DNA from 2 places in the Arthrobacter sp. FW305-BF8 genome. Region 1 is predicted to be linked to the other one. Evidence: predicted binding sites of a transcription regulator. Region 1 holds the regulator's gene; the other holds the start of a gene.

Region 1 (9,755 bases):
TCGGTAACCCCGACGCGCCTGCCCGGGCCATGATCTTCGACTCCGTCTACGACACCTACCGGGGCGTGGTCACCTACGTCCGTGTGGTGGACGGCATGCTGCACCCGCGTGAACGAATCCAGATGATGTCCACCAAGGCCAGTCACGAGCTCCTGGAAATCGGCGTCAGCTCCCCGGAGCCGACACCCTCCAAGGGTCTCGGCGTCGGCGAGGTGGGCTACCTCATCACCGGCGTGAAGGACGTGCGCCAATCCAAGGTGGGCGACACCGTCACCAACCTCGCCAAGCCTGCGTCGGAATCACTGAGCGGCTACGCGGATCCCAAGCCGATGGTATTCTCAGGCCTCTACCCGCTGGACGGCACCGACTACCCGGTGCTCCGTGACGCGCTGGACAAGCTCAAGCTGAACGATGCAGCCCTGATCTACGAACCGGAAACCTCCGCGGCCCTCGGCTTCGGCTTCCGCGTGGGCTTCCTCGGACTGCTGCACCTGGAGATCGTCCGTGAGCGCCTCGAACGCGAATTCAACCTGGACCTGATCTCCACGGCGCCCAACGTGGTCTACGAGGTCACGCTCGAGGACAAGAACGTGATCACTGTGACGAACCCCAGTGAATTCCCCTCCGGGAAGATCAACGAGGTCCGCGAACCCATGGTGGCCGCGACGATCCTCGCCCCCAACGAGTTTGTCGGCGCCATCATGGAGCTCTGCCAGGGCCGCCGCGGCGTCATGCGCGGCATGGACTACCTGTCCGAGGACCGGGTGGAACTGCGGTACTGGATGCCGCTGGCCGAGATCGTCTTCGACTTCTTTGACCTGCTCAAGTCCAAGACGCGCGGCTACGCCTCGCTGGACTGGAAAGCCGACGGCGAACAGGTCGCCGACCTGGTCAAGGTGGACATCCTGCTCCAGGGCGAACAGGTGGACGCCTTCAGCGCCATCACCCACAAGGACAAGGCCTACGCCTACGGTGTGATGATGACCGGCAAGCTGCGCGAACTCATACCGCGCCAGCAGTTCGAAGTGCCGATCCAGGCAGCCATCGGATCCCGGATCATCGCCCGTGAGTCCATCCGCGCCATCCGCAAGGACGTTCTGGCCAAGTGCTACGGCGGCGACATCTCCCGTAAGCGCAAACTGCTGGAAAAGCAGAAGGAAGGCAAGAAGCGCATGAAGATGGTGGGGCGCGTGGAAGTGCCGCAGGAAGCCTTCATCGCAGCCCTGACCACTGACGAATCCAAGGACAAGGCCAAGAAGTAGTGATGACCGTGGCCGGAACCTCCGGAGGCCGCACCCATGCCTAGCGTTCTTCCCCTCGGCGACCCCGCGCCGTCGGACGGCCTGCTGCCGCAACAGGCGGCGGACGGTGCGGCCGCCCGGGCCTTCGGACTCTACGTGCACATCCCGTTCTGCGCGGTGCGGTGCGGTTACTGCGACTTCAACACCTATACCGCAACCGAGCTCGGCGGCGGCGCGTCCCAGGACGCGTACGCCTCCACCGCCATCTCGGAAGTGGACTTTGCCGCGCGGGTCCTTGAGCAGTCGGGGCTGCCCGCCCGCAAGCTGAGCACCGTGTTTTTCGGCGGCGGCACGCCGACGCTCCTGCCCGCAGAGGACCTGGCCAGAATCCTCCGTGCCGCCATCGACACCTGGGGGATCGAACCCGGCGCCGAGGTGACCACGGAGGCCAACCCGGACTCCGTCACGCCGGAATCCCTCCAACTGCTTGCCGACGCGGGCTTCACCCGGGTCTCCTTCGGCATGCAGTCCGCTGTGCCCCACGTGCTGAAGGTGCTGGACCGCACGCACACTCCGAGCCGTGTTCCGCTCGTGGTGCAGTGGGCGCGCGACGCCGGGCTGGCCGTCAGCCTGGACTTGATCTACGGAACACCGGGGGAGTCCCTCGAGGACTGGCGCTTTTCGCTCGAGACCGCCCTGTCGTACCAGCCGGACCACATCAGCGCCTACGCGCTGATCATTGAGGACGGCACCAAGCTCGCCGCCCAGATCCGCCGTGGCGAAGTTCCGGAAATCGACGACGACGACCACGCCGACAAGTACGAACTCGCCGACCGGATGATCACCGACGCCGGCCTGAACTGGTACGAGGTCAGCAACTGGTCCGCGACGCCGGAGCAGGCGTGCCGCCACAACCTCGCCTACTGGCGCGGGGACGACTGGTGGGGCATTGGCCCGGGCGCGCATTCGCACGTGGGCGGGGTGCGCTGGTGGAACGTCAAGCATCCCACCGCCTATGCCGGACGGCTCGGCTCAGGCGTCTCGCCGGCGGCAGGACGTGAAACGCTCGACCCGGAAACCCGGGGCGTCGAAAAGGTCATGCTGGAAGCCCGGCTTTCCTCGGGGCTCGAGACCGCTGCCCTGTCGCCGGCGGGCAGGAAGGCCGTGGCCGGGCTGATCGCCGACGGCCTGGTGGTGCCCGAGGCCGCCTTCAGGGGCCGCCTGGTCCTCACGCTGAAGGGCCGCCTGCTGGCGGATGCCGTGGTCCGCAGGATCCTGCCGGACTAGTCCTGAAACCGCAACGCGGGGTCAGTTCCAGCCCAATATCCCTGGGGAATTGGGCTGGAAGTGACCCCGCGTTGCTGTCTGGTTATTCCAGCGCGGTTACTTGATCCAGCGGAGGTTGTACGGGTACCGGTGCGGCTGGCCCTTGTTGACGTGGACACCGGCGGACACCGCGAAGCAGGTCAGCGCAATCCAGATGAGTGTGGCCAGGACGGCGAACAGATTGCCGACGACCGGAAGCAGCACCAGGAGGTTGGCCACGAAGGCCGCAATCGTCGCCGGCAGCGTGAAGTTGAGGGCTTCCTTGGACTCCTGCGCGGTGAACGGGCCGCGGTCGCGGAAGATGAGGTAAATCAGCAGGGCCGGAACACAGCCGAGAATGCCGCCGAAGTGCGCCAGGGTGGCCCACTGCCGGTCCTCGCCGGCGGTCAGCGGAAGCGCATTGGCCGGAACGCCATGGTACTGGGGCAGGTCCTGGCCGGACTGTGTGTCCCTGCGGTCGCGAGCGTCTTGTGCCACGGTGTCTTCCTTAAGCTTGCGTTGGTGCGATAGTGCCTTGGCGCCGGGGCCGCAGTGCGGTGCCGCCGTACCAAGGATACCGGGCCGTAGGGGCAATCGTGGGCTCAACGCTGAATCCGGGGAGCGTAGCGATAGGAATTAGGGCACTGTTAGAAAATCGATGACCTCTTCCACCCGGCCCAGCAGGGCGGGCTCAAGGTCGGCGTAGGTGCGCACGGCGCCGAGAAGTTTCTGCCAGCCGAGGCCGATGTCCTCCTTGGTCTCGTGCGGCCAGCCGAAGGCGGTGAGGATACCGGTCTTCCAGTCCGTGCCGCGCGGTACAACGGGCCACTGCGGAATGCCCAGCACCGACGGGCGGATCGCCTGCCAGACGTCGACGTACGGGTGGCCGACGATCAGTACGTTTCCGGCGGCGCCGGGGGACGCCATCACGGCGTCGGCAATCCTGGACTCCTTGGAATTTGGGACCAGATGGTCCACCAGAACGCCCAGCCTGCGGCCGGGGCCGGGGCGGAAGGACGCAACGGCCGCCGTCAGGTCATCGATGCCGTGCAGGGGTTCAACGACGATGCCCTCCACCCGGAGGTCGTCGCCCCAGACTTTTTCCACGAGTTCGGCATCGTGCTTGCCTTCAACCCAGATCCGGCTGGCCTTGGCCACCTGGGCGCGCTGCCCTTCCACCCGCACCGAACCCGACGCCGTCCGTCCGGCCGTGCCCGATCCCGCGGGCTTCGCCTTGGGCGCCGGAGGCATCAGGCGGATCGGCTGGCCGTCCAGGAGGAATCCGAAGCCAAGCTTGAAGGACCGGGATTTTCCGCGGCGGTCTTCGAGCGCCACCACGTGCATGCCGCCGGATTTCTCCACCCGGGTCACTGCGCCCACCCAGCCGGACTGGACGTCCTCCAGCACCATGCCGCGCTCCACCGGCACCTCGGGCAGGCTGTTCTTGGCAGGCGCTGCGATCTCCTGCGGGCCCCAGGTCTGGTACTGCATTCGTTCACCGCTTTGTATTCGGAAGGAGCCGCTCCGGCCGCGGGCGTGCCGCCGGGGGACAGGCGTCCGGAATTTCGCCCGGAGCGGTACCAATGCTAACAACGCGGCGACTCATATTAGACTTGTTAGCACTTAGGCATGTCGAGTGCTAACCACAGCGTTGACGGGCAGGAACAACGCCCGGCGCGGTAACGGCCAAAAGGAGGTGGACTGTGAGCGAACCACGGAAGCTTGAGGTGCTGCGCGCCATCGTGGAGGACTATGTCCATTCCCGCGAACCTGTCGGCTCCAAGGCCCTGGTGGAACGGCACCATCTGGGCGTTTCCAGCGCCACCATCCGCAACGACATGGCGGCACTGGAGGATGAGGGCCTCATCACGGCCCCGCACACCAGCGCAGGCAGGATTCCCACGGACAAGGGTTACCGCCTGTTCGTCGACCAGATCTCGGCGGTCAAGCCGCTCTCCCCGGCGGAGAAGCGCGCCATCCAGACCCTGCTCGAGGGGTCCGAGGACCTCGACGACGTCCTGGACCGGACGGCCCGGCTCCTGTCCCAGCTGACCAACCAGGTCGCCGTCGTGCAGTACCCGCACCTGAGCCGGGCCGTGGTCCGGCACATCGAATTTGTGCTGCTGGCCCCGCGGAAGGTGCTGATCGTGCTGATCGCAGACTCCGGCAAGGTTGACCAGCGCGTCGTCGACGCCGGACAGGACCTGTCAGACGACACTCTTGCCGCCCTGCGCACCCGGTTCATGACCGGTGTGGCCGGAACGCCGGTGGCCATCCTGCCCCAGCATCTGGCCGCCGTCGTGGCCGGCTGCACGCCGGCCGAACGTTCCGTTGCCATGGCCCTCGGCAAGGGGCTGGAGGGCCTGGCCCACAACAGCCGGGAGGACCGGATGGTCCTGGCCGGAACGGCCAACCTGGCGCGGTCCAACGTGGACTTCCCGCTCAGCATAGGACCTGTCCTTGAGGCCCTCGAGGAGCAGGTGGTTATGCTGCGGCTCCTGAGCGACATGGCACAGGACCCGCGCGGCGTGGCCGTCAGCATTGGCCGCGAAAACCCCTACGACGGGCTGGCCGAGGCCTCAGTGGTGGCCACGGGCTACGGCCCCGACGCCACCGCCAAGGTGGGCATACTGGGCCCTACCCGGATGGACTATCCCACCACCATGGCCGCCGTGCGCGCGGTGGCCCGCTATCTTTCGAGGATTCTGGGCCCGTGACCGCACGCCCCGGACATCCCCTGACAACAGGCAGTACAACGAGGAAGAGATACGAACTTTGAGCAGCCACTACGACGTTCTTGGAGTCTCCGCGGAAGCCACCGGCGAGGAGATCAAAAAGGCCTACCGCAAGCTGGCCCGTTCGCTTCACCCGGACGTCAACCCCGGGGAAGACGCCGCCGAACGGTTCAAGGCCGTCACCCACGCCTATGAGGTGCTGTCCGATCCGCAGAAGCGCAGGGTCTACGACACCACCGGCAACGAGAACGGCACGGACAATGGCTTTGGCGGCGGCGGTTATGCCGGCCAGGGATTCGCGTTCCAGGACATCTTCGACACCTTCTTCGGCGCCGGTGGCACCTCCGGCCCCGCGTCCCGCGTCCGCCGCGGACAGGACGCGCTCATCAGCGTGCGGATCGACTTGCGTGATGCCGTCTTCGGCGTCAACAAGAAGCTGGAAGTGGACACGGCCGTCACCTGTCCCACCTGCGAAGGGTCCTGCTGCCGCGAGGGCAGCCACCCGGAACGCTGCGACATCTGCGGCGGCAGCGGCCAGGTGCAGCGGGCGGTCCGTTCCATCCTCGGCCAGGTCATGACCGCCGCCCCCTGCGGCTCGTGCGAGGGCTTCGGCACGGTCATCAAGGACCCCTGCAACGAGTGCAGCGGCCAGGGCCGCATCCGCAGCCGCCGCTCCCTGACCATCAAGGTCCCGGCCGGTGTGGCCACCGGAACGCGGATCCAGCTCTCCGGCCAGGGCGAGGCCGGCCCGGCGGGCGGGCCGTCCGGCGACCTCTACGTGGAAATCCGCGTCAACAACGACCCCACGTATGTCCGTGAGGGCGACGATCTCCACGCGACGCTCAACATTCCCATGACCGCCGCCGCCCTCGGCACGGAACTGAGCCTGGAAACCTTCGACGGCAAGCAGGAGATCGACGTCAAGGCGGGCACACAGTCCGGCGAGATCATCACCCTCCGCGGCCTCGGCGTCACCCACCTGCGCGGCTACGGCCGCGGTGACCTCAGGGTTCACCTGCAGGTGGAAACGCCGTCCAAGCTCGACCCCGCCCAGGAGGACCTGCTGCGGCAGCTGGCCAAGCTCCGCGGCGAGCAGTTCTCCGAGGGCAAGCTCGCAGCCGGCGGCGGCGTCTTCGCCAAGCTGCGGGACCGCCTCGGTAACCTGTAGCGGTGAGCAACCCCGTATTCTTCACCCCGGCCGGCGCGCTGGACAGCACTGTTCCCGGTTCGGTGTTCGTCCTGGACGGTGCCGAGGCCCGGCACGCAGTCACCGTGAAGCGCCTGGCGGTGGGGGAGCAGGTTGACATTGCCGACGGCGCCGGCAAACGCATCACCGGAACCGTGACGGAAGCCGCCCCCGCCGAGCTGACGGTCGAATGCACCTCCGTCAATGTGGAACCGCGGCCGGGCATCCGCCTCGTTCTGGTGCAGGCCCTCGCCAAGGGCGACCGGGACGAGTTGGCGATCGAAACCGCCACCGAACTGGGCATCGACGCGGTGATTCCGTGGCAGTCGGAACGCTCCATCGTCCGCTGGAAGGGTGAGCGGGCGGCCAAGGCGCACGGCAAGTGGCAGTCGGCCGTCACGGCCGCCGCCAAGCAGGCACGCCGCGCCTGGATCCCCGAGGTAAGGCCCGCCGTCGACACCCAGGCGCTGGCCAGGGAAGTGGCGGAAGCCGGCCTTGCCGTGATTCTGCACGAGGACGCGGTGACGCCGCTGCGGCGGGTCCTGGGCAAGTGGTCGGAGGAGCGCCGGGAGGCGTCGGACCCGGGCGAGGTCCTCCTCATCGTTGGTCCCGAAGGGGGCATCAGCCCCCGTGAGGTCACCAGGCTGTGCAGCGCCGGGGCGGTAACGGCGCTGCTGGGACCGCACGTCCTGCGGTCATCGACGGCGGGACCCGCCGGCGTCGTGGTTGCCAGCGACGTCCTCGGCCGCTGGTAAGTCCAGACCGCTGGTAAGCCCAGACCGCTGGTAAGTCCGGACCGCTGGTAACTTCAGCCGAACGCTTCGCTGACGGGACCGCTAGCGAACTGTGAACTTAGCGAACCGTGAAACCCCGTGAGTCCACGTTGAGTTCGTCCTCAGGCTTGCCTGGGCCGGTCTGGGAGACGCGAACCTCGTAGTTGCCGGGCGCGAGGTTGACCGTGATGCCGAAAACCCCGGAGCTGGCGGGATCCGCTGCGGCCACGGCTTCCCCGGTCAGATAGCTTTCCTTGTCGCCGTTGTCCTGGACCTTGAGGATTCGCCAGTGCAGTTTGCCGTTGGGGACGGTGCTTCGTCCGGCGATCTTGACCCGTCCGTCGCTGACTTCGGTGCCCTGCTGCGGATCGATGATCCACACCGGTGCCACCATTCCGGCGCTGCGGGACGTGGGCGCACCGAGCTTCACGTGCTTGAACGCCAGGTAATCGGTGTGCCCGTCCACCAGGATGACCACCTCGATCTGCTGGCCTGAGTCGATCAGGCCCGAGCTGGCCCCGGCGGCCGTTGCGGTGTAGACCAGTTGCTGGATGGCCCGCTGGGCCATGTCGGCGTCGAGGTTGCTGTTGAAGGCATCCGCGGAGACGTCCACGGTAATGACATTCGTGCCCGAGATCGACGTCGCCAGGTTCTTGGGGTTCTGCCACGGCGTGAAGAAGTCCGGATCCAGCGGCGTCTCCGACATCATGGCCCGCAGGGCCCGTGTGATCGGGTTCTCATCGTCAGGAACGTCGCGGAACTCGCGGTACAGGAAGACGTTGCTGTTGCTTCGCCCGATCCAGTAAACGGGCGCCTTGTTCGAGGACTGCGTTGTTTCCAGCGGAGCGCTGGTAGTGGGAACGCCGTCCGTGCCGGCGGCCCGGCGGGACGAGGAGGTCGGAGAGTTGGCGGATGTCACCGCAGGATCGGGATCGGCAATGCATCCGGACAGCAGCAGGGCAGCCGGAAGCAGCGCGGACAGCAGCACGGAGCGAATCCGCGGTACTTTCCGGCCCGGAGTTCCTGGCTGACTGATGCTGACGGTCCCTTCAAATGAGCAGTGCTTGCGGGCACGCCGGACCGTTGCCGGCGGGCTCCTTTTCCAGCATTACACGAGACTTTGGGGCACACCGTGCCTTTCAGGGCAGGCGGCCGAACTGCAACGGGAACGATATGAGGCCGATACAAAGTTGATATCTAATTGCGGGAACGCGTTACAGAAATGGGGTCTGCCGTGACCTTCCCGGACGGCAGGCCAGGGCGTGCGCTGGCGTAAGATGTAAAGACACAAATGAGTTATTTTTCCGAACTGGAGGGAACTTAAGGCCCCAGGCCGTCACCATGACTGAATCAGCAAACGGAAAGCGCCGCCTCAATACGGGGGACCGCACCACGGGCGAATTCCCCCATACTCTCCCCGGCGTCCGGACGGAGGTGGTCATCTTCGATAACTCTGATCAGATGGTGCAGTCGCTGGGCAGCCACGACGAGGCCCTCCGCTTCATCGAGGACCAGTTCCCGGCGGTCAGTTTCCACGTCCGCGGCAACGAACTCTCCATCAACGGACCCGCGGCCGATGTTCCGCGGATCATGCGACTTCTCCACGAGGTCCGGGGGCTCGTGGCCCGCGGCACGGTGATTACGCCGGCAGTCCTCCAGCAACTGGTGTTGCTGCTCCGCAGCCAGTCCCTGCAGAACCCGGTCGAGGTGCTGACCCACGACATCCTGTCCAGCCGCGGCAAGACCATCCGGCCCAAGACACTGAACCAGAAGAACTACGTGGACGCCATCGACGCGAACACGGTGATCTTCGGGATCGGCCCCGCCGGTACCGGCAAGACCTACCTGGCGGTGGCCAAGGCGGTGCAGGCGCTGCAGCAGAAGGAAGTCAGCCGCATCATCCTCACCCGTCCCGCCGTCGAAGCTGGCGAACGGCTGGGTTTCCTCCCCGGCACGCTCAGCGACAAGATCGACCCGTATCTGCGGCCGCTGTACGACGCGCTGCACGACATGATGGACCCCGAGTCCATTCCCCGGCTGATGGCGGCCGGAACCATTGAAGTCGCTCCGCTGGCCTATATGAGGGGCCGGACGCTGAACGACGCCTTCATCATCCTTGACGAGGCACAGAACACCACGCCGGAACAGATGAAAATGTTCCTGACCCGCCTTGGCTTCGGCTCCAAGATGGTGGTCACCGGCGACGTCACGCAGGTGGACCTTCCGTTCGGAACCCGCTCCGGCCTGCGCATCGTCGAGGAGATCCTCACCGGAATCAACGACGTCAGCTTCTCCGTTCTGGACGCCGCCGACGTTGTCCGCCACCGGCTGGTGGGGGACATCGTCAACGCCTACAGCATCTGGGACGAAGCACAACGCAACCGGGTCAAGCATTCAGTTCCCCGGGAACGACGGGAGAACACGCATGAGCATCGAAGTTAACAACGAATCCGGCATTCAGGTGGACGAACCCCGGCTGGTGGCATTGGCACGCTTCATCTTCGAGCAGCTGTAC
Region 2 (19,387 bases), 680 kb from region 1:
GGCGCCGACGACTACCTGCAGGCCGAGGCGGTCTACGCGGCAACCCATGAGGGCGCCCGGCATGTGCATGACGTCCTGACCCGGCGCACCCGGATTTCCATCGAGGCGTGGGACCGCGGTGTGTCTGCCGTCCCGGTAGTCGCTAAGCTTATGGGAGAAATTCTTGGCTGGAGCGATGCGCAGCGGGAAAGCGAAATCAAGCATTACCTTGCGCGGGTGGAAGCCGAACGGCTCAGCCAGCAGCAGCCCGATGACGAATCGGCCGATGCTGCCCGGCTGGGCGCGGAGGACATCGTCCCGCTGCGCTGAGATCGCAGACCGCCGCCGGACGGGCCCCGGCCTCACTGAAGGGACACCACTTGGCGGAACCACTGGACCGTTACGATGCCGAGCTCACCACACCGGACATGGTGATCCTCGAAATGGACGCCGAGGACAAGGTGGACGCAGCCGGCCAGCTGGCCCGGAAGCTGTTCGACGCCGGCCGCGTCTCGGACCTCGAGGGTTTCCTGGCGCACGTCAACGCCCGTGAGCACCAGCTGGCCACCGGCCTGCCCGGGGGCGTGGGCCTGCCGCACGCCCGCAGCGAGTTTGTCTCCGAGACCTCGATCGCCGTCGGGATCACCAAGTACGGCAAGGCTCTCGACTTCGGGGCCGCGGACGGCCCCGCCACCGTGGTCCTGCTCATTGCCACGCCGGCGAGCTCGTTCTCCGACCACCTGGAAGTGCTCGCCACCCTGGCGCGGTCCCTGTCCAAGGAATCCTTCCGCGAGTCGCTGCGGCGGGCCTACGATGCCGACATCATCGCAGAGCTCATCAACTCAAGCCTCGTCTTCTTCGATCACTAAAGATTGCGGCAGGCCCTTTCGTGTCGACTCCGTCGCCACGCAGGGACCCGGCTGCCCCACTCTGGGCAGGCGTTTCGTTGTTCTACACACGGACGAAGTAACGTTAAGGGGTGTGGAAAACAGCCCTCCAGCCCCGGTGGATCGCAGGCCTGGTCTTTGCGATCGCCGTTTCGGGTGTCTTTGTGCTACTGAGCCAATGGCAGTTCGGCCGTTCCACGCAGCCGGAAGTGCCTGTAAGCCCCACCACGGAGCAGGTCCAGGCCCTGACGAAAACCCTCCAGCCCGGCGACTTCTTCCGCGGCTCGGTGGCGGACCAGATGGTCACGGCATCCGGCACCTACGATCCTGCCAAGCAGGTCCTGGTTCCGGGCCGCCTCAAGGACGGCAAGACCGGATACTGGGTGGTCACGGCCTTCGCGGTGGCAGACGCCCCGGTCCTCAAGGGCGCGGCTGCCTCGCCGAAAACCTACATACCGGTGGCCCGCGGCTGGATCGCCGATCCCGCCGACGCCAGCGCCCCGCCGTCGGGCGTTATCCGGCTGACCGGACGGCTGCTGCCGTCCGAGGCCCCGGTGCCCAACACGGCCCCTGAGCCCGGCCGGGCGACGGCCGTGTCCGTGGCCGAACTCATCAATGCCTGGAACGTCAGCAGCTACCCGGCCTTCGTTTCCGCCACGGCGGAAAAGGCGGGAACGGCCGACGTCGGTGCTGCCGCCGGCAGCGGCCTGGAGCCGCTCAGCATCGCGGCCCAGCCCCCGGCCGCGAAGGTCAACTGGCTGAACCTGTTCTACTCCGTGGAGTGGATTGTTTTCGCCGGCTTCGCCCTGTTCATCTGGTGGCGGCTGGTCAAGGACGACTACCGCAGAAGCCTCGAGGACGCTGACGATTACGCCAGCGGGGACAACGACGCCGCTGGCGGCGGACCAGAACCTACCCAACCCAACGAGATCCAACAAAAGGTACAGCCATGATCGAACCCAAGCCGGCCATCCAGCCCTCGAACCCGACCGGGGCGGCGAAGAAGCGACGCTTCGGCGGCACGGAGGCGCAGATCCGCTCCGCCCTGAAGTTCTACAAGGTCATGGCCTACCTCACGGGTGCCATGCTGCTGCTGCTGTGCGCGGAGCTGGTGGCCCGCTACGGCTTCGGCCAGTACCTCTTCGCCGGCGGAACGGACGCCCTGACCGGCCAGCCGTTCGGCTTCGGCTTCGCCCAGGCGGAACCGAAGGGCGTCCTCGGCGGATTCAACGTGTCCGTGACCGTGCTCATCGTCCACGGCTGGATGTACGTCGTGTACCTGATGTCAAACTTCCGACTGTGGACACTGATGCGGTGGCCGTTCGGCAAGATGATCCTGCTGGCACTCGGCGGCGTGGTCCCGTTGCTGTCCTTCATCGTGGAGAAGAAGTTCCACGCCGAGGTTGAGGCTGAACTGGCCGCCAACCCGCAGGCCGCCAGCCGCTACTGATCCGCGTTCCGCGCTTCACCGCGTTCCGTGCGTCACAGCGGGGCCGCTCAAGATGCGTCGGGGCAAGCGCGCAAAGTAGGCTAGTACGGTGACTACTCCCACTGCATCCCAGACTTCCCAGAAGCCGGTGCTGGTTGTTGACTACGGTGCCCAGTACGCGCAGCTGATTGCCCGCCGCGTCCGGGAAGCGAATGTGTATTCGGAAGTGGTTCCGCATACCCACAGCACTGAGCAGCTCCTGGCCAAGAACCCTGCCGCCATCATCCTCTCCGGCGGCCCCGCCAGCGTTTACGCGGACGGCGCCCCGAGCGTCGGCGCTGACCTTTTTGAGGCCGGCGTCCCGGTCTTCGGCATCTGCTACGGCTTCCAGGCCATGGCCAACGCCCTCGGCGGCAAGGTGGACAGGACCGGCCTGCGAGAGTACGGCTCCACCCAGACCACCATCCTCGGCGAAGGCCGTTCCGTCCTCGAGGGAATGCCCCAGCACCAGAACACCTGGATGAGCCACGGCGACTCCGTCCACGAGGCTCCCGAGGGCTTCGAGGTGCTGGCCACCACGGCGGGCGCGGAAGTTGCCGCTTTCGCCAACGAGGAGAAGTGCCTGTACGGCGTGCAATGGCACCCCGAGGTGAAGCACTCCGCCTACGGCCAGCAGGTGCTGGAAAACTTCCTCTTCAAGGGCGCCAAACTGGAACCGAACTGGACCACGGGCAACATCCTTGAGGAGCAGGTGGAGCGCATCCGCAAGCAGATCGGCGACTCCCGCGTAATCTGCGGACTCTCCGGCGGCGTGGACTCGGCCGTTGCCGCGGCCCTCGTCCAGCGTGCCGTCGGCGACCAGCTGACCTGTGTCTTCGTTGACCACGGGCTGCTGCGCGAAGGCGAGGCCGAGCAGGTGGAGCGCGACTTCGTTGCCGCCACCGGCGTGAACCTCTACGTGGCCAATGAGCAGGAGCGTTTCCAGGCGGCGCTGGCAGGCGTCAGTGACCCCGAAACCAAGCGCAAGATCATCGGCCGGGAATTCATCAGGGCCTTCGAAGAGGCCGAGCGTGCCATCATCGCGGACGCCGCGGCGCACGGCGAAAAGATCAAGTTCCTCGTGCAGGGCACACTGTACCCGGACGTCGTCGAATCCGGCGGCGGCGAGGGCGCGGCCAACATCAAGAGCCACCACAACGTGGGAGGCCTGCCGGAGGACCTGCAGTTCGAGCTCGTCGAGCCGCTGCGTGCCCTGTTCAAGGACGAGGTGCGTGCCGTGGGCGCCCAGCTCGGCCTGCCGCAGGAAATCGTCGGCCGCCAGCCCTTCCCCGGCCCCGGCCTGGGAATCCGCATCGTCGGCGAAGTCACCAAGGAACGCCTGGACCTGCTGCGCAAGGCTGACGCCATCGCCCGCGCCGAACTGACCGCTGCCGGACTCGACAACGACGTCTGGCAGATGCCCGTGGTGCTGCTGGCGGACGTCCGCAGCGTCGGCGTCCAGGGCGACGGCCGCACGTACGGCCACCCGATCGTGCTGCGCCCCGTCTCCTCCGAGGACGCCATGACGGCCGACTGGTCGCGGCTTCCGTATGAGCTGCTGGCCCGGATCTCCAACCGGATCACCAACGAGGTGGACGGCGTCAACCGGGTGGTGCTCGACGTCACCAGCAAGCCGCCGGGAACCATCGAGTGGGAATAGCGTTGTAAGAATGGCCGGCCTCCGCAGGGAGGCCGGCCATTTTGCTTACCCGGGTGTGGCGTCCGGCATGGCCGCAACGGTGCGAAATGCGCCGCAACTTGGGCCGTCCCAGTGTTGCGGTCTCTCAACCGCGGCGGTTTCCGGCTACGCTCGAAACTATGCCCGTATGGTCCAAGGCGTCACGCGCAAGCACAGAAAAGAAGGCAGCAGTGTCAGTAGGTCAGGTCGACTCCGAGGGTTCGGAGGAGCTCAGGAAGTGGCTGTCCGGGCTCAAGCCCGTTACGGGGGCAGACACCATGCTGCGCTTCACCAAGACGCCCGAGGGTTCCATCGACCTCACGCATGCGCATCCTTCGGGCCTGGCGCAGCTTATGGCCGGGCGCCGCACAAGGCTTTCCACCCTGATCCGTGACCAGCAGCAGTACGTCGTGGCTGCGCGGGCCTGCCGGAACCTGCGCTCCAAGATCTTCGAACTGGCCAATGACCGCGGCATCGAGGCCGGGTACTTCTCGGCCGGCACCGTGGTGTGGACCTCAGCCGTCGGCGGCAAACCGCAGCGTGTCTCGGCACCGGTGATGCTGACCGCCATGTCGCTCACCATCCGCCCCGGCGAAGACGACTATGAACTGCAGCTCACGGAACAGGCGCAGATCAACCCGGCCCTGATCCGCCACCTGAAAACCATCCACGGGATCGTGTTCGACGTCAACGCGGTGACCCGGATGGCGTACAGCACCGCGCGGTTCGACCCCCTGCCCGTGCTGGACCGGATCAGCACCCTGGTCAAGCCGATCCACGGCGCCGACGTGGAGCACAACCTGCTCGTCTCCACCTTCGCGGACCTTTCCGGGAACCTCGACGATCCGTGGATCAACGGCCAGAACGAGCTGGTGGCCTCGCTGGCCAAGACAGCGTCGGGTGAGATCGTCGACGTGCCCGCGCTCCAGCCCGGGCGCTTCCCCAGCGTGGACGAGCGGGACCCGGCGGAAGAGCTGCTGCTCCTCGACGCCGACGCCGACCAGCAGTATGTGATTGACGCCGTCCGTGCAGGGGACTCACTGGTGGTAAGCAGCCCGCCCGGCACCGGCCAGACCCAGACGGCCATCAACACGATCGGTGCGCTCGTGGACGAAGGCAAGACCGTCCTGGTGGTGGGGGACAGACGAGCCAGCCTCAATGAGGTGGCCGGGCGCCTCGAGGGCCTGGGACTGGACTCCATCCTTTTCCAATTGTCCGGAAACGCAACACCCCAGCAGCTCAAGGGCCAGTTGGTGCGCGCCATCGTGCGCAACGAGAAGGCCCAGGAGCCGCAGCTCGGCGGCCTGCACAAGACTCTCACCGAGCACCGCCATGCCCTGCTGGACCACGTCGCGTCGCTGCACAACGTCCGGCAGCGGTGGGGCTGCTCGCCCTACCAGGCGATGCAGTCGCTCGCGGAACTCACCTCCATCCAGCCCGCCCCGGCCACCACCGTCCGCCTGAAGCGCAGCGTCCTGGACAGCATCCGGGACCGCGAGGAGCTCGCCGGACGGCTGAAGCGCGCCGCCGAACTCGGTGCGTTCAGCAGGGCGTCGACCACCAGCCCCTGGCACGGTGCGAGGCTGGTGACGCGCAAGGAAACCGAGGAAGCGCAGGAGCTGACGCGTGCGGTGGCGAAAAAGCTGCCGCTGCTCCAGGAACGGATGAAGGATGTGGCCAGCCACGCCGAAATCCGCCTGGGCACCACCTTCGCAGAATGGGGCTCCCAGCTCAAACTCCTGGTGGCCGTCCGGGAAAGCCTGGACAAGTTCACCCCCGACATCTTTGACCGGCCCGTGACCGACCTGATTTCCGCCACGGCCTCCTCGTCCTGGCGCAGGGAGCGTGGCATCGACATGGCCTCGATGCAGCGGTCGCGCCTGCGACGGGTGGCCAAGGAGTACGTCCGGCCGGGAGTGCACATCGCCGACCTGCACAGTTCGTTGGTGCTGGTCCAGGAACAGCGTTCCCAGTGGGCTGGGTATGCCACCACGCAGCGGCATCCGGCGGTGCCGTCCGGCCTGGCCGAGATCAGCATCATGCACCGCGGACTGACCCGCGAGATGAAGATGCTGGGCGACGCCCTGCGCCACACGGCCGCCGGCGGTTCGCTGGAAAACATTCCGTACCCGGAGCTCATGGAGCGGCTGGAACGGCTGGTCGCGGACACACAGACGCTGCAGACCTTGCCCGAGCGCACACTGCTCATCGAGAACATGCGCGAGCACGGGCTGGGGGAGCTGCTGGCGGACCTCTCCGAGCGCGAGGTCGGGGCCGGCTCGGTCGCGGCCGAACTTGACCTGGCCTGGTGGCAGTCTGCGCTCGAAGCGATGATCAGCGGAGACGACTACCTCGCCATGTCCGACGGCGATGCGCTGCGCCAGCTTGAGGCCGAGTACCGGCTCGCGGATAACGCGCACATCGCCAGCGGCGCCGGGCGGCTCCGGTGGAAGCTGGCCGAGCGGTGGCGCGCGGGGATCGAGGAGCATGCCCGGCAGGCCGACCTGCTCCGGAGCCTGCTCAAGGACGGGCGCGTCACGCTGGCTGCGCTGACGGCGCAGGCCCCCGGGCTGGTTCCCATGCTGGTGCCCGTCTGGTCGGTCAGCCCTTACCTCATGACAGGACTCCTCCCGGCCGAGCAGAAGTTTGATGCCGTGGTGATCCTCGACGCCGAGGCGACGTCGCTGCAGGCGGTGCTTCCGGCCGTCGCCCGCGCCCGGCAGGTGATCGCCTTCGGCGACGACAGGATCGCCAGCCCGCGCACCTTCACGGTCGCGGTGGAGCGTCTTGCCGCCGGCGAACAGTCGCACCAGAGTGTCGAAAGCGCGTTCACCGCACTGTCGGCGGTGCTGCCGACGGCGCCGCTCCGCTCCGTCTACCGCGCGGTGGACGAGGACCTGGTGCTGCAGCTGAGCAAGAACTTCTACGACGGCGGCCTCCGCCGGCTGCCGGAGGGCCAGTCGGCTACCGGGCTGGACCGGGCGCTGACGGTGGAGTACCTGCCCGACGGCACCGGTTTGCCCAGCGCGGACCATGAGGGCGTCGAATCGGTGGTGGCCGAAGTCAACCGGGTAGTTGAACTCGTGTTCGAACACGCGCGGCTCCGGCCCCGGACCTCGCTGGCTGTGGTGACCGCCAGCCTCCGGCACGCGGCACGCATCGGCGAGTCCATCCGGCTGCAGCTGCCCAACCATCCATCCCTGTCCGGATTCTTCACGGCAGGTGAAGAATCCTTCAGGGTGGTGGATCTGGAACGCGCCCAGGGGCTGGTCCGCGACCGGGTGATCTTCTCGCCGGGCTACGGGCGGACGCCCCACGGCCGGGCCCTGCACAGCTTCGGTCCGCTGTCCGCCGAGGGCGGCCGGGCCAAGTTTGCCCTGGCCATGACCCGGGCCCGGCAGTCGCTGCACGTCCTGACGTGCTTCAAGCCGGAGGACCTTGACCGGACGCGGCTGGCCCACGGCGCCGTCGACCTCTTCGAACTTCTGGACCGTGAGATCTCCGGCAACACCGATCTCGGGACTCCGGCGTCCCGGGCAGCGGCAAGTGAACAGGCGCTGGGCGCCGATCCGCTGGTTGCTGATCTCGGCGACCGGCTGCGGGCCCGCGGTGCCCGCGTATGGCACCAGTACGACGGCGCCATCGATGTGGTGGCCGCGGCGGATCCGCTCAGCACCATGGGCCAGGACGACGCCGACATTCCGCGGCCGGTAGCCATCGAATCGGACGGCACCGAGCAGTACCGGCAGATGACAGTCCGGGAACGCAGCCGGCTGCGGCCCCAGTTGCTGGAGCGGCTCGGCTGGCGGTACATGCCGCTGTGGACCATCGAGGTTTTCACCGATCCCTCGGCGTGCGCCGACAGGATCGGCGGGTACCTCGGGTTGGAGAAGCCGTCGCCTTCGGTGCGCTCGGTTGGCGCACCGGGATTCTTCCTGGATGAGGACGTCAGTACCCTCGCTGTGGGCGACCTTGAGCCAGAGCCGGGACAGGAGACCGCGTACGAGAACCTGGATGACGGTTTCGGCGAAGAGCTGAGCCGGGACGAGGCGGACGCGTCGGATGTGGATCAACTGGAAGCCGATCAGCACGATGCGGTGTCGTCGGGCGCCGATCAGGCCCGCACCGATCGGGCCGACCGGGAGCTGACACACATTGATCGGATTGAGGTGGATCGGGCCGGCACCGATCAGACGGACGTTGACCAGGCGGATCACGACACTTCCGGTTCCGAGGCCGCGGGCGCCGGAGTAGGCTTCGGTTCTGAGGCTGGCCGGGACGGAGCAGCCGCGGAGCGGAAGGAGGGCCCGCTGTGACATCCGACGGCGGGGCCGAACGCAAAGACGGGGCTGAGCGCAAGGACGGAACCGAGCCCAAAGACGAGCCCAAAGACGAGCAGGCCGCCGCGGGGGAGAAGCCCCCAAAGGCGCGCCGTGCCAAAACCGGCGCGCAGCAGGGGACAGGCGTCGTGCCCAAGAGGGCTGCCGAGGACGATCCGCGCACCTGGGGCGATGCAGCATCCGGCAACGACCACGACGCGTGGCTGAAAGAGCAGAAGCCCCCGCACTGGGGCTGAGCAACCGGGCAAACACGCCGCGGATTTGCGCGTAGCTTAGGCGCCGGGGGCCGAGGACGAGCACGGGTTGATTCACCGGGCGCCGGATCCCACGAGAACGAAAAACAGCTTTCCCTGGGTTGACGCGCCCGCCAGGGCGACGGCCTGGGCGGGGGTGGCGGCCACGACCAGCAGCCCGTCCGAATCCCCGGCAGCAAGCCACTGGCCGCTTTGGCCTTCCTGACCGGAGGTCCACAGGACCGGCACGGACTTGGCGAGTACCTTCGAGGCTGAGGCCTGCTCATAGCCGTTGCCGCTTGTCAGGACCACGTTCACGAGTTGTCCGGGGGAAACCAGCTGGATGGATGACGGGTCTGCCATCCGCAGCGGCACCGCCGCGGACCCGGGCGGCGCTCCTGTCAGCAGGCCTGGACCCACCAACTGCGCATCGGTGAGGAGCTGTCCCTCGCGGAGCGGGGCTGCCAGCTGCTTGCCGTCCACGGCGGAGCCGTCAGCGAAAGTCCCGTCCGGCATCATGGCCGGCGGAACGCTGACAATCGTGACATCACTGCCGTTCAGGGTTGCCCCGGCCGGAAGATCACGGGCGGCTGCCAGGACGCTCACGGTCCGGGCAGGGGCAGGAGTCAGCTGGTGAACCGCGATGCCCGCAGCCGCACAGAGGAGCAATGCCACGGCAAGGCGCCGGTTACGGTTCAGCCATCCCGCAAGGCGCCTGCCGCGCGGACGCGGGCGTCCGGCGGAACCGGGCAATGCGTTGCGGCGCCCAGGACGTACGGCCGGGCGGGATGCCCTTGCGGGGAAAATTCCGGTAGCTGGCATGCCGCCACGCTACGGGCCCCGGTTGGCCGTCGACAGGCACCGGGAGCGGTATGTGGAAAAGCCACCCCGTAACGCTCAACGGATTGCCCTGCAATCGCGAACAGCCACTTGGGACCCGGAACCCGCGCAAAAGCAAAGGAGTCCGGCCGGGTACACCCGGCCGGACTCCTGTAGCTTGAAGGCGGCACGTGCCGCGGGAACTCGCCTAGCTCGCGGCTGCAGCTGCCGGGGCAGCGGACGATGCCGACGAGGAGGTGGCGGCCGGAGCGGCCGGTGCTGACGCAGCAGGGGAGGGTGAGACGGTGCTTCCCTTGGAATCGCGCGAATCAGTCCGGTAGAAGCCGGAGCCCTTGAAGACCACGCCGACGCTGTTGAACTTCTTGCGAAGCGTGCCCTGGCATTCGGGGCAGGACGTCAGAGTGCTGTCGGTAAAAGACTGCACGATGTCGAAGGCATGGCTGCAATCTTTGCAGGCATAGGCATACGTGGGCACTGTAGATCCTCCTCTTGGACAAACGACAGGTCCCGTGCTGCCTGGTTTCATTTGCCGGATTCTCCTTGACGGATCACCGCGGTGAAAATGACTCCATTAGCAGTCGCAGGGCCTGAGTGCCAATTCTATCACCCCGCCCCCGCGAGGTCACGCGAAGGCTATCAGCCCCGATGGCGTGAGCACTGCCTCGACGGGGCGGTCAAAGTCTTCAGCGGGGATGGTCTGTGCGGGCAGGAGCTCGGAGTCGTAGATGATGGCGGCCTTGGGAAGGTGCAGGCCGCCCGCGTTGGCTGCAGCCAGGAACTTGTCATAGTAGCCGCCGCCCTGCCCGATCCTGTTGCCGCTGCGGTCCACGGCCGTCGCGGGCATGAACATCCCGGCCGCGCTCCGCACCGTGTCCAGGCCGTGGCGCTCACCGGCCGGCTCCTGGATGGGCGCATACCGGCTGCGTACGAACTCGCTGTCCGGGGTCCAGAAGACCCAGCTGAGCTCGCGGTCAGGCTCGCAGACCGGGAGCAGGATACTGTGCCCGGCCTCATGCAGGGCGTGCAGCAGCGGCAGGGTCGGGGGTTCGAAATCGACGCCGAGGTAGGCGGTGAACGTGGCCGGGTTGCCCGCGGCGATAGCCTCGGCCCATGGCAGGCCATGGGACGCGATGCCGTCGCCGGCGTTGGATAGGTCCGCCGCCGTCATCGTGGCCCGGAGTTGCCGGTGCCGTGAGCGGATAACGTCCTTCGAAGGCATGGTCCCTGTTGGCATGGGTGTCTTCCTTTGTCGCAGCGGCAGGCGGCCGGGCCGCTGCCGGAAGCATTTACCGTATGAATGTTCCCTCGGATAGATTAGACCAGTGACTTCCACTAATTGTTCAGTCCGCAAGGCCGTAATCCCCGCTGCTGGGCTCGGCACCAGGTTCCTGCCGGCCACCAAGGCCATGCCCAAGGAGATGCTGCCGGTGGTTGACAAGCCGGCCATCCAGTACGTCGTCGAGGAGGCCGTCAAGGTCGGCCTGAGCGACGTCCTGATGATCACCGGCCGCAACAAGCGCGCGCTCGAGGACCACTTCGACCGTGTTCCGACGCTGGAGGCGACGCTGGAGGCCAAGGGCGACACCGCCAAGCTGGAGTCGATCCAGGCCGCGAGCAACCTGGGCGACATCCACTACGTCCGGCAGGGTGACCCCAAGGGCCTTGGCCACGCGGTGTTGCGTGCACGCCAGCATGTGGGCCATGAGCCGTTTGCCGTTCTCCTCGGCGACGACCTCATCGATGCCCGCGACGATCTCCTCAACATCATGATCGATGTGCAGGCGAAGACCGGCGGTTCGGTCGTGGCCCTCATCGAGGTGGAGCCGTCCCAGATCAGTGCCTATGGGTGCGCGGACATCTCCGAGATTAGCGGCGAAGGCTTCGTTAAAATCAACAAGCTGGTGGAGAAGCCGGACGTCGCCGACGCGCCCTCCAACCTGGCCGTCATCGGCCGCTACGTGCTCCACCCCGATGTCTTCGATGTGCTGGAAAAGACAGAACCCGGCCGCGGCGGCGAAATCCAGCTGACGGACGCGCTGCAGGAACTGGCCAGCAGGGACGGTGAAGGCGGCGGCGTGTATGGCGTGGTCTTCCGTGGCCGCCGTTACGACACGGGGGACAAGCTCAGCTACCTCAAGGCCTGTGTGGAGCTCGCCATCGACAGCGACGACCTCGGACCTGGCCTGCGTGACTGGCTTCCGCAGGTTGCTGCCCGTTTGTCCGAGTAACCTTTCATGAGGGTCAGCCACATCTGGCCGGTCACGCTGGAGTGCGGGGATATTGTCCTGCGGCCCATCAGGTACCGTGACCGGAAGGAATGGACCGAGGTCCGTTCGCGTAACAGCGACTGGCTGGCGCCATGGGAGGCCTCCAATCCGATCGCGGGCGGGGCCCTGCCCGATTACCGGCAGATGGTCAGGTCCCTGAACACTCAGGCGGCCCAGGCCACGGCGCTGCCGTTTGTGATCGCGGAGTGGACACCCGGGTTCCGTGACCCGGTCATCGTGGGGCAGTTGACCGTCTCCTCCATTGTGTGGGGATCCGCCCTGATGGCGACCCTCGGCTACTGGGTGGACCAGGGCCGGGCCGGACACGGGATCGCCCCGACAGCGGTGGCGATGGCAACCGACCATTGTTTCCGGACCCTTGGCCTGCACCGGATGGAAATCAACATCCGTCCGGAAAACGGCCCAAGCCTGCGCGTCGTGGAAAAGCTCGGCTTCAGGGACGAGGGCTACCGCCCGCGTTACCTGCACATCAACGGGGAATGGGCCGACCACCGCTCGTTCGCACTGACGTCAGAGGAAGTTCCCGAAGGACTCCTCAGCCGCTGGCTGCGGGTCCGGCCCGCCTGACCCGCAGACCGGCAGAGCCGCTGGTCAGGACCGGATTCCGCGCATAAGTCCATTGATTTGAAGCTCGGCCGCGACACACCGAGACGAATGCCACAAGAGCCCCATCATTCCTCATACGGTTTTGTGTGTGGACTTCCCCCTTAGCAGCTCAGTCATCCTTGTGGCTGCTGTTGCGCTCTGGATCGTTTGGGTCGCCCCTTACGTGCTCCGCAACGGCCGGCATCAGTTCCAGACTGCCGGTGACCTGACGCTGGAGAGCGTCGACGCCGAAACTGCAAACCCGCAAGCCGGGACGGTTGTGTATATGGCCGCCCAGCAGGAGAAACGCATGGACACCAGGAAGAGCAGCGAACCCGCAACAGGCCTTACCCCGGCTCCGTCCGGCAGCAGGCCTGCCGCCCTGGGGGCCGGCGCTTTCCGGATCCGGTACGGGCGGACGGCAATCGCGTTCGTTGGGTTGCTGTCCTTCCTGACGGCGATCATTGCCGGTCTCTTGCGTCTCTTCGGGATCGGCAACCCCTGGGTTCCGGTTGCGGCGCTCCTGACCGGTATTGCCGCCGTCGTGGTCTTGCGGCGGCTTGCCGTGCGCGACCGGCGCAGGAAAGTCAGCGCCGCCTTCAGGGCAGCCATGGGCTCGCCCTCCGACCGGACGCAGGACCAGGCGCCGGCCGCCGAGCGCCTTTCGGAAGCGGCACCCGCTTCGGAGCCCGAGAAGCCCCGCGAAAGCGCACTCTTCGATGCCGAGTTGGAAGCGCCGAAGCCCAAGCCCCTGACGGCAATCGAGCTTCGCGAGGCTGCACTGGCAGTTGCCCTTGCCGCCGGCGACGAAAGCGCCGCAGCCCCGGTGCAGGGCCCAACAGCTCCGCTTGAATCCAGCTGGGAGCCGGTGGAAGTTCCCAAGCCGACCTACGTCGAAGCGCCCAAAGCGGAGCGTCCGGCACCCGAGCCGCTGGCGCTGCCCGAGGCTCCGAAGTCCATGGGCAAGCCTTCACTCAAGCAGGGTCCGGCCGCCGCACCTCCTGTGGCCTCCCCGAATGCCGTGCCCGCCAAGCCGCTGACCAAGGCCCAGAGCGCGCTGAGCAACCTTGATGACGTCCTGCAGCGCCGGCGCGCATAGCCCGGCGTCCGTGCAGCACCAGGCGTCACAGTAATGGTCCGCATCTGCGTTGCCGGCGGCACGGGCGAGGCCGGCCGTGAAGTGGTGCGCCAGGCACTTAGCCAGGGTCACGCCGTCGCCGTCTTGACCAGGAACCCGCCGCTCCCGGGTGCCCGGGAGTATTACGACGGCGCCGCCTACTTCCGTGCGGACGTCACCACCGGAGAAGGGTTGCCGGAAGCGCTGGCGGGTGCCGACGTCGTCGTCGATTGCCTCGAAGCCCGGACCGGCAAGGCACTCAGGCACTATGCTGCCGGCGGCGCCCTGCTGCTGGGCGAAGCCGCGGCGGCTGGCGTGGCTCGGGCCGTGCAGCTTTCCATCGTCAACTGCGATCAGAGCACTCTCGCGTATTACCGGTCCAAGGCGGACAAGGAACGTGTGTACGCGAGGTCGCCGCTCGAAACCCACACGGTGCGGGCAACGCAGTTCCACAGCCTGGTGGCGGGGATTTTCGGTGCGGGTTCCCGCGTTGGCTTGGTGCCGGTGATCAAAGGTGCCCGGTTCCAGACGATCTCGCCGGCCGATGTGGCGTCGGCGCTGGTGGAAGCGGCACTGGGCCAGCCGTCAGGTGCTTCCCACTCGGTGCAGACGGTCGGAGGCCCGGAGGTGCTGGGCATGGACTGGCTGGCCGGTGCCTGGAAGCGGATAACCGGAGCCAGGGGCCTCGTGACCGAACTGCCGCTGCCCGGATCGACAGGCAAGTTTCTGCGGGAAGGAAAGAACCTGGCGCCCGAACAGCGTTACGGACACGCGACATTTGAGGCCTGGTTGGCAAACCGGCAGGAAAATTTGTAGCCTAGGGAAACCGGCGTTGAATTTCTCAGGAAAACGGCGCCACGGGGTTATAGCTCAGTTGGTAGAGCGCTTCGTTCGCATCGAAGAGGTCAGGGGTTCGAATCCCCTTAGCTCCACAGTGTGGTGAGTCGGGACATCCTTCACGGATGAGTCGAGTCATCGGTAACACCCCGGTCTTAGGACCGGGGTGTTTTTCTTTGTCTGGATTGGTAATCCCGGTCGGGGTCGATGGTGAGTTCCCGGATGATCTCTCCGGTGGCGGTGGCGGTGTCGCTGATGATGACGTCGGTGTCGTGGATGAGCATCAGGATGTGTTTCCCGGCGTGGGCGCGGCCGATGCCGATGTGGTGCAGGCGTCCTGCGTGGCGGAGGGTTAGTTTCCCGAACCGGTCCACGCGGTCGATGCGCTGGCGCCAGTGGTCCCCTTGCCTCGCTCCTACGGGTTCTGCTTTGGGGGTGGCGGTGTAGGCGGTGGCCGGCGTGCGTCGGTCCAGGGCGCGGTGCGGGCGTTCATGGTTGTAGATGTGCCGGAATTTGCCGAGCTGTTCGTTGAGGTCCTCGAGGGTGTGGGCGCGCGGCTGTCCGTCAAGCCATTTCTTCAGCGTCTGGTGGAACCGTTCGATTTTGCCCTGGGTCTGCGGGTGGCTTGGGGAGCCGTTCTTCTGCGTGATGCCCAGCGTGTGGAGTTGGTGTTCAAAAGCGTTCCGGCCTCCTTTGCCGCCGGCGAGCCGGGTCGTGTAGACCATGCCGTTGTCTGTCAGGGTCGAGGCCGGAAGGCCGTATTCGGCGGCAGCTGTGAGGAACGTGGTCACCACGGCGATGACGGTGACGGGCCGGTAGGCGGTGCATGCGAGCAGGTAGCGGGAATGGTCATCGAGGAAGTTCAAGATCTCTGTGTCGGTCCCGTCGGCCAGGGGCCAGTGGGTGAAGTCGGACTGCCAGGTCTCGTTGGGCTGGTGCGCTTCGAAACGGTGCAGGGAGGTCCTCGGGCGTTTCTTTGGCTCGGGAGTGATCAGGTGGGCCGCGTGGAGGATCCGGCGGATCGTGGACGTTGAGGGCGCGGGGAGGTTTTCGCGTTCGAGGTGCCAGGCGATCGTGACTGGACCGGCGTCGAGTCCGGCTGTCTGCAGTTCCTGGCGCAGGGCCAGGATACGTGCTGTGACTACGTCGTCAGTGCGGCGGGGATTGCTGAGAGGCCGTTTTGATCGGGGTTCGACGGCCGCGATGCCTCCTGTTGCTTCACGCCGCAGGAGCTCGTGCACCCAGCGGCGGCTGACACCATATCGGCGGGCTGCGTCAGCGACGCTCAGCCCTTGGTTCCGGACGGCGAGGACGATGACTTTTTGCTTCGACATGAATCATGCTCAGCCTGTACCGGGTATGAACTATGTCCCGACTCACCGGCGAAGCGTCAGCTGGGAACAATGTCCCGACTCATGTGAGAACTATGTCGTGAAACTACACACCCTTAGCTCCACAGTTACACCCTGGTCTTCGGACCGGGGTGTTTTGTTTTCCGTGAGGCCACCGAGGGAATCCGAGGCGGCAGCTCATGGGCCGGAAGGACCATGTGCTCTGGGCGGGAGGTGTCCGCGCCGCGACGCTTCACGGACCACCTGCCGGATGTTCGCGAACAGCACGGCCTTCACTGCTGTCATGTCAGGGCTATGGCCGTGCTTCAGTGCGCTCTCGAGACTGCCGCAATAGGATTCAAGGCGCCGCGCGCCGGCCATCCCGGAGCTGACCCTGAGGCTGATGATCGCCTCCAAAGTCGTCGCGGTATCACCGCGGGTAAGGCCCTTGAAAATCCTGGCTGCCCGCACGGGAAGCATCACCAGATACTCCTCCATAAACTTCTGCGCCGCATCCTCGCCGGCTTCGTCGCTGAGGTCCTGCAACGCCGCGTCATCCAGGACCGGAAGGTCCTGGCCCGCGTCCGGGTCCTCCGCCATGCAGCCACCTCATCCATTTGTCCACGCCGTCCTGTGATTCTCAATGAAATGGTCCCGGACGCGGCTCAAGAACCTGCCACCGTCGTCGCAGGTTCGGATCAAGAGTTGGCCAGTATCAATTCAGGAGCGGCATCCGGTTTCGCAGACAGCAAGCTCCAGGGCCCTTGGCCGCCTCAAGCAGCGCGGGGGCGGGGTTGTCTTGGTGACGCGAAAAGCGGCCACGTGCAGGAGGGGTGTCCTGTCCGTGGCCGCCAGATGAGTACGAGATGCGGGCTACTGGCCGCCGCAGAACCTGCTGTAGGTGCTGCCGGCCTGCTCGTAGCCGGTCTTCAGCTCGGTGAGCTTTGCTTCGTCCGGGGTTTCCTTAGCGGACTCGTCCGTGTATTCCAGGATGGCCTGCAGGGCGGGCCGCAGCTCGTCCGAGGACACTGCCTCGATGGGACGGATCTGGTTGGCCAGGCGGGTCATGCCGGTCTTGCCGACGGAGTTCGCGGGGTTCGAGACAACCGTCCGGATCCGGTCGCACGTCTGTGCGGTGGTGAGCTGCGGTGCGGCGCAGGCGGAAGCGGAGAGGACGAACCCGGCAGCAAGCAGGGCGGTGGTGAGTTTCTTCATGTTTCCCTCAGTAGTTGATGTCAATCGATTGTAAGCAGACGCAACCGGGTCAGGACGGACGGGTTACGGCTGTTGCTAGCAGCCGCGGGACTGCTCATCCGCCAACTGTTCGTCCGACTCGATCCGGCGAAGCGCGGAGAGCCGCTCGTCTATCCGTGACAGGACGGCGGCCAGGTCCACGGGAACGCTGTCCTCCGGCGCGCCAAAGGGATCGCCAAGCGGGGCAGGGGCGATGAGGAACGGAGTGATGTCCCGCTCGTGGAGGACGTCCAGCAAAACAAGGAACCGCTGCCAGTCGGCCGGGCCGGCCGCTGATTCCGCTGAAGGTGAAGGGATGCCGTCCACCACCCACGCGGGGAACGTTCCCGCCAGCAAGACATAGTCCGCCGCCGCCCGACCCCCGCTGCACAGCTCGGCGAAGCTGGCCCACAGGATGTCCGGGTCGGCGCCCTTGACGGGCAGCGGACCGGTGGGCAGTGCCAGGACGTCCCGCTGGGAAGCTGAGGGCCTGAACAGCCCGTAGGTGCCCAGCTGCCGTTCCGTGCCGGGCGTGATGACCAGGCCCTGGTCGAAACCTGCCACTAGAGCCAGCCCTTCCGCTTGAAGATGACATACATCAGCGCGGCGGTGGCGGCCATCAGCAGCATGGCCATGGGATAGCCGTAGGCCCAGTGCAGCTCCGGCATATGGTCAAAGTTCATGCCGTACACGCCGGCCACAAAGGACGGGGCGAAGAAGATGGCCGCCCAGGACGAGATCTTCTTTACCTGCTCGTTCTGCTGCGCGCTGGCCTCGTTCTGCCGGTTGGCGGTGAGCGTGCCGTCCAGGGTCAGCGCGTTTTGCAGGAGGTCACGGAAGGAGTCGGCCCGCGAAATCACCCGCTCCACGTGGTCCTCGACGTCCCGAAGGTTGTGCTGCAGCTCCGCGTCGGCAGCGAAGTCATCGAAACCCTCGTTGAGCTGCTGCATGATGGCCGGCAGCGGATGGATGGCCCGCTGGAACTGGATGACCTCGCGGGCGAGTTCATAGATGCGGCGGGACACCGCGGAGTCACCGGAGAAGAGCTGGTCCTCGATTTCGTCGATGTCGTTCTCCAGCCCGGCCACCACGGGAGCGTAATCATCCACCACCTGGTCCAGCAGGCCGTACAGTACTGCCGGCGGTCCGTGGCGGAGGAGATCCGGCCTGGACTCCAGGCGGCGGCGTACCTGTCCGACGCCGGACATCTCCGCATGGCGGACGGTCACCACGAAGTTCCTGCCAACGAAAATATGGAGCTCGCCGAATTCCACGGTTTCGGTGTCGTCGCGGTACCGGGCCGGCCGCAGAACAGTGAAGAGGTTGTCACCGTAGCGCTCCAGCTTCGGCCGCTGGTGGGCCGAGATGGCGTCCTCGACGGCCAGGTCGTGCAGCCCAAACTCCTCGGCGACGGCGGCCATCTCGGCTTTCGAGGGACGGTACAGGCCTATCCAGGCCATCCCGCCATGGCTCTCCAGCGTTTCAAACGTCTGTTCCAGGTTTTCGGGCTCCGCTGTGCGGACACCGTCGACATAGACGGCGTTGTCAATGATGGTCACAGTCTGCAGGTCTCCGTCTGTTGGGTCAGGACATCGCGCCGATGATCACTCCCGCTGCGGTCACAGCGAGGACATCATGGCCGGAGTCGATGAGCGTCACGGCAACAGGGCGTCCGGCGAAACCGTTGTGGATTACGTGGCCTCCCACCCGGAATACCACGGCCAGCACAAAAGCGAACCATCCGCCGGCCAGTGCGGTGTCGAGGCCAAGCTTGCTGATCAGCACTGCGAGGAGGATTGCTGTCAGGGCTGCGGCCGCCATCATGGGAACCCAGACCGCGGCGCCGCCCTCCGAGTTCCTAAGGTCCTCTTCCGTCTTGCGCACGGCCTCCATCCACCGGTTGCCGAGCACGGCGGGCAAATACCAGATGAAGCCGATGGCCATGCTCGCGGTGAAGGCAAGAAACACCGCGAGCCAGTTGACCTGAAAGAAGTAAGAGAGCCAATCCATCCTCGAATCCTATTCCGACTGAGCCCCGGCAGACTGCACGAGGCGGCTGATCAGCGGCTCGGTCCGGTACGGGATGTGCGTGTGGAGGGCCAGCACGGTTTCGGTGCGGATCACACCCTTAATGCGCAGGATCGAGCGGAGCGCGGCCTGGAGATTCTGAGTGTCCGTGGCCACCACCCGGCACCAGACGTCGCCCCGGCCGGAAATCTCGTGCACTTCCAGGACCTGGGGTATCAGCCGCAACGCGGCGATCACGCCGTCGAGCTCCCGGTGGGTCACTTCAATCGTCACGAAGGCGACGACGTCGTATCCCACCGCCTCAAGGTCGATCTCACGGCCGCCGTCGTGCAGGATGCCGGAGCGCAGCATCCGGCGCACGCGTGACTGGGCGGTGTTCCTCGCAATGCCGAGTTTTTCGCTCAGCTCGCCGATCTGGACGCGTGGGTCGCGGATCAGCTCGAGCAGGATCTTCAGATCCGTAGGGTCCAAGGTGTTCAAAACGTCACTCCGGTTCATGAATCCGGCCAAAGATTGATGGTTTTGCTCAATATTCGCACAGAA

Evidence for each region. The regulator HrcA, encoded in region 1, represses chaperone genes, less so after heat shock. The targets are predictions, from matches to a motif close to TTNGCACTCGNNNNNNNCGAGTGCNAA.
Region 2: the regulator HrcA is predicted to act here: its motif matches at 9,997-10,023, upstream of LFT45_RS15370 (FmdB family zinc ribbon protein).

Annotation. Positions count from the first base shown of each region.
Region 1 covers NZ_CP084561.1:2,733,320-2,743,074, reverse strand. The annotation lists gene lepA (translation elongation factor 4) at 1-1,262, shown strand, start outside; gene hemW (radical SAM family heme chaperone HemW) at 1,299-2,528, shown strand; gene LFT45_RS12190 (DUF4870 domain-containing protein) at 2,625-3,044, opposite strand; gene LFT45_RS12185 (DUF3097 domain-containing protein) at 3,183-4,037, opposite strand; gene hrcA (heat-inducible transcriptional repressor HrcA) at 4,250-5,263, shown strand; gene dnaJ (molecular chaperone DnaJ) at 5,322-6,449, shown strand; gene LFT45_RS12170 (16S rRNA (uracil(1498)-N(3))-methyltransferase) at 6,452-7,222, shown strand; gene LFT45_RS12165 (GerMN domain-containing protein) at 7,320-8,237, opposite strand; gene LFT45_RS12160 (PhoH family protein) at 8,582-9,682, shown strand; gene ybeY (rRNA maturation RNase YbeY) at 9,666-9,755, shown strand, end outside.
Region 2 covers NZ_CP084561.1:3,404,275-3,423,661, reverse strand. The annotation lists gene LFT45_RS15410 (glycerol-3-phosphate dehydrogenase/oxidase) at 1-309, shown strand, start outside; gene LFT45_RS15405 (PTS sugar transporter subunit IIA) at 360-848, shown strand; gene LFT45_RS15400 (SURF1 family protein) at 959-1,819, shown strand; gene LFT45_RS15395 (DUF3817 domain-containing protein) at 1,816-2,316, shown strand; gene guaA (glutamine-hydrolyzing GMP synthase) at 2,405-3,994, shown strand; gene LFT45_RS15385 (AAA family ATPase) at 4,153-8,328, shown strand; gene LFT45_RS15380 (hypothetical protein) at 8,325-8,588, shown strand; gene cpaB (Flp pilus assembly protein CpaB) at 8,661-9,260, opposite strand; gene LFT45_RS15370 (FmdB family zinc ribbon protein) at 9,613-9,900, opposite strand; gene LFT45_RS15365 (5-formyltetrahydrofolate cyclo-ligase) at 10,048-10,659, opposite strand; gene galU (UTP--glucose-1-phosphate uridylyltransferase GalU) at 10,748-11,653, shown strand; gene LFT45_RS15355 (GNAT family N-acetyltransferase) at 11,660-12,280, shown strand; gene LFT45_RS15350 (hypothetical protein) at 12,408-13,397, shown strand; gene LFT45_RS15345 (SDR family oxidoreductase) at 13,431-14,231, shown strand; tRNA gene LFT45_RS15340 (tRNA-Ala) at 14,275-14,347, shown strand; gene LFT45_RS15335 (IS481 family transposase) at 14,408-15,586, opposite strand; gene LFT45_RS15330 (hypothetical protein) at 15,782-16,183, opposite strand; gene LFT45_RS15325 (hypothetical protein) at 16,457-16,798, opposite strand; gene zapE (AFG1/ZapE family ATPase) at 16,874-17,380, opposite strand; gene corA (magnesium/cobalt transporter CorA) at 17,380-18,375, opposite strand; gene LFT45_RS15310 (DUF1761 domain-containing protein) at 18,401-18,826, opposite strand; gene LFT45_RS15305 (Lrp/AsnC family transcriptional regulator) at 18,836-19,342, opposite strand.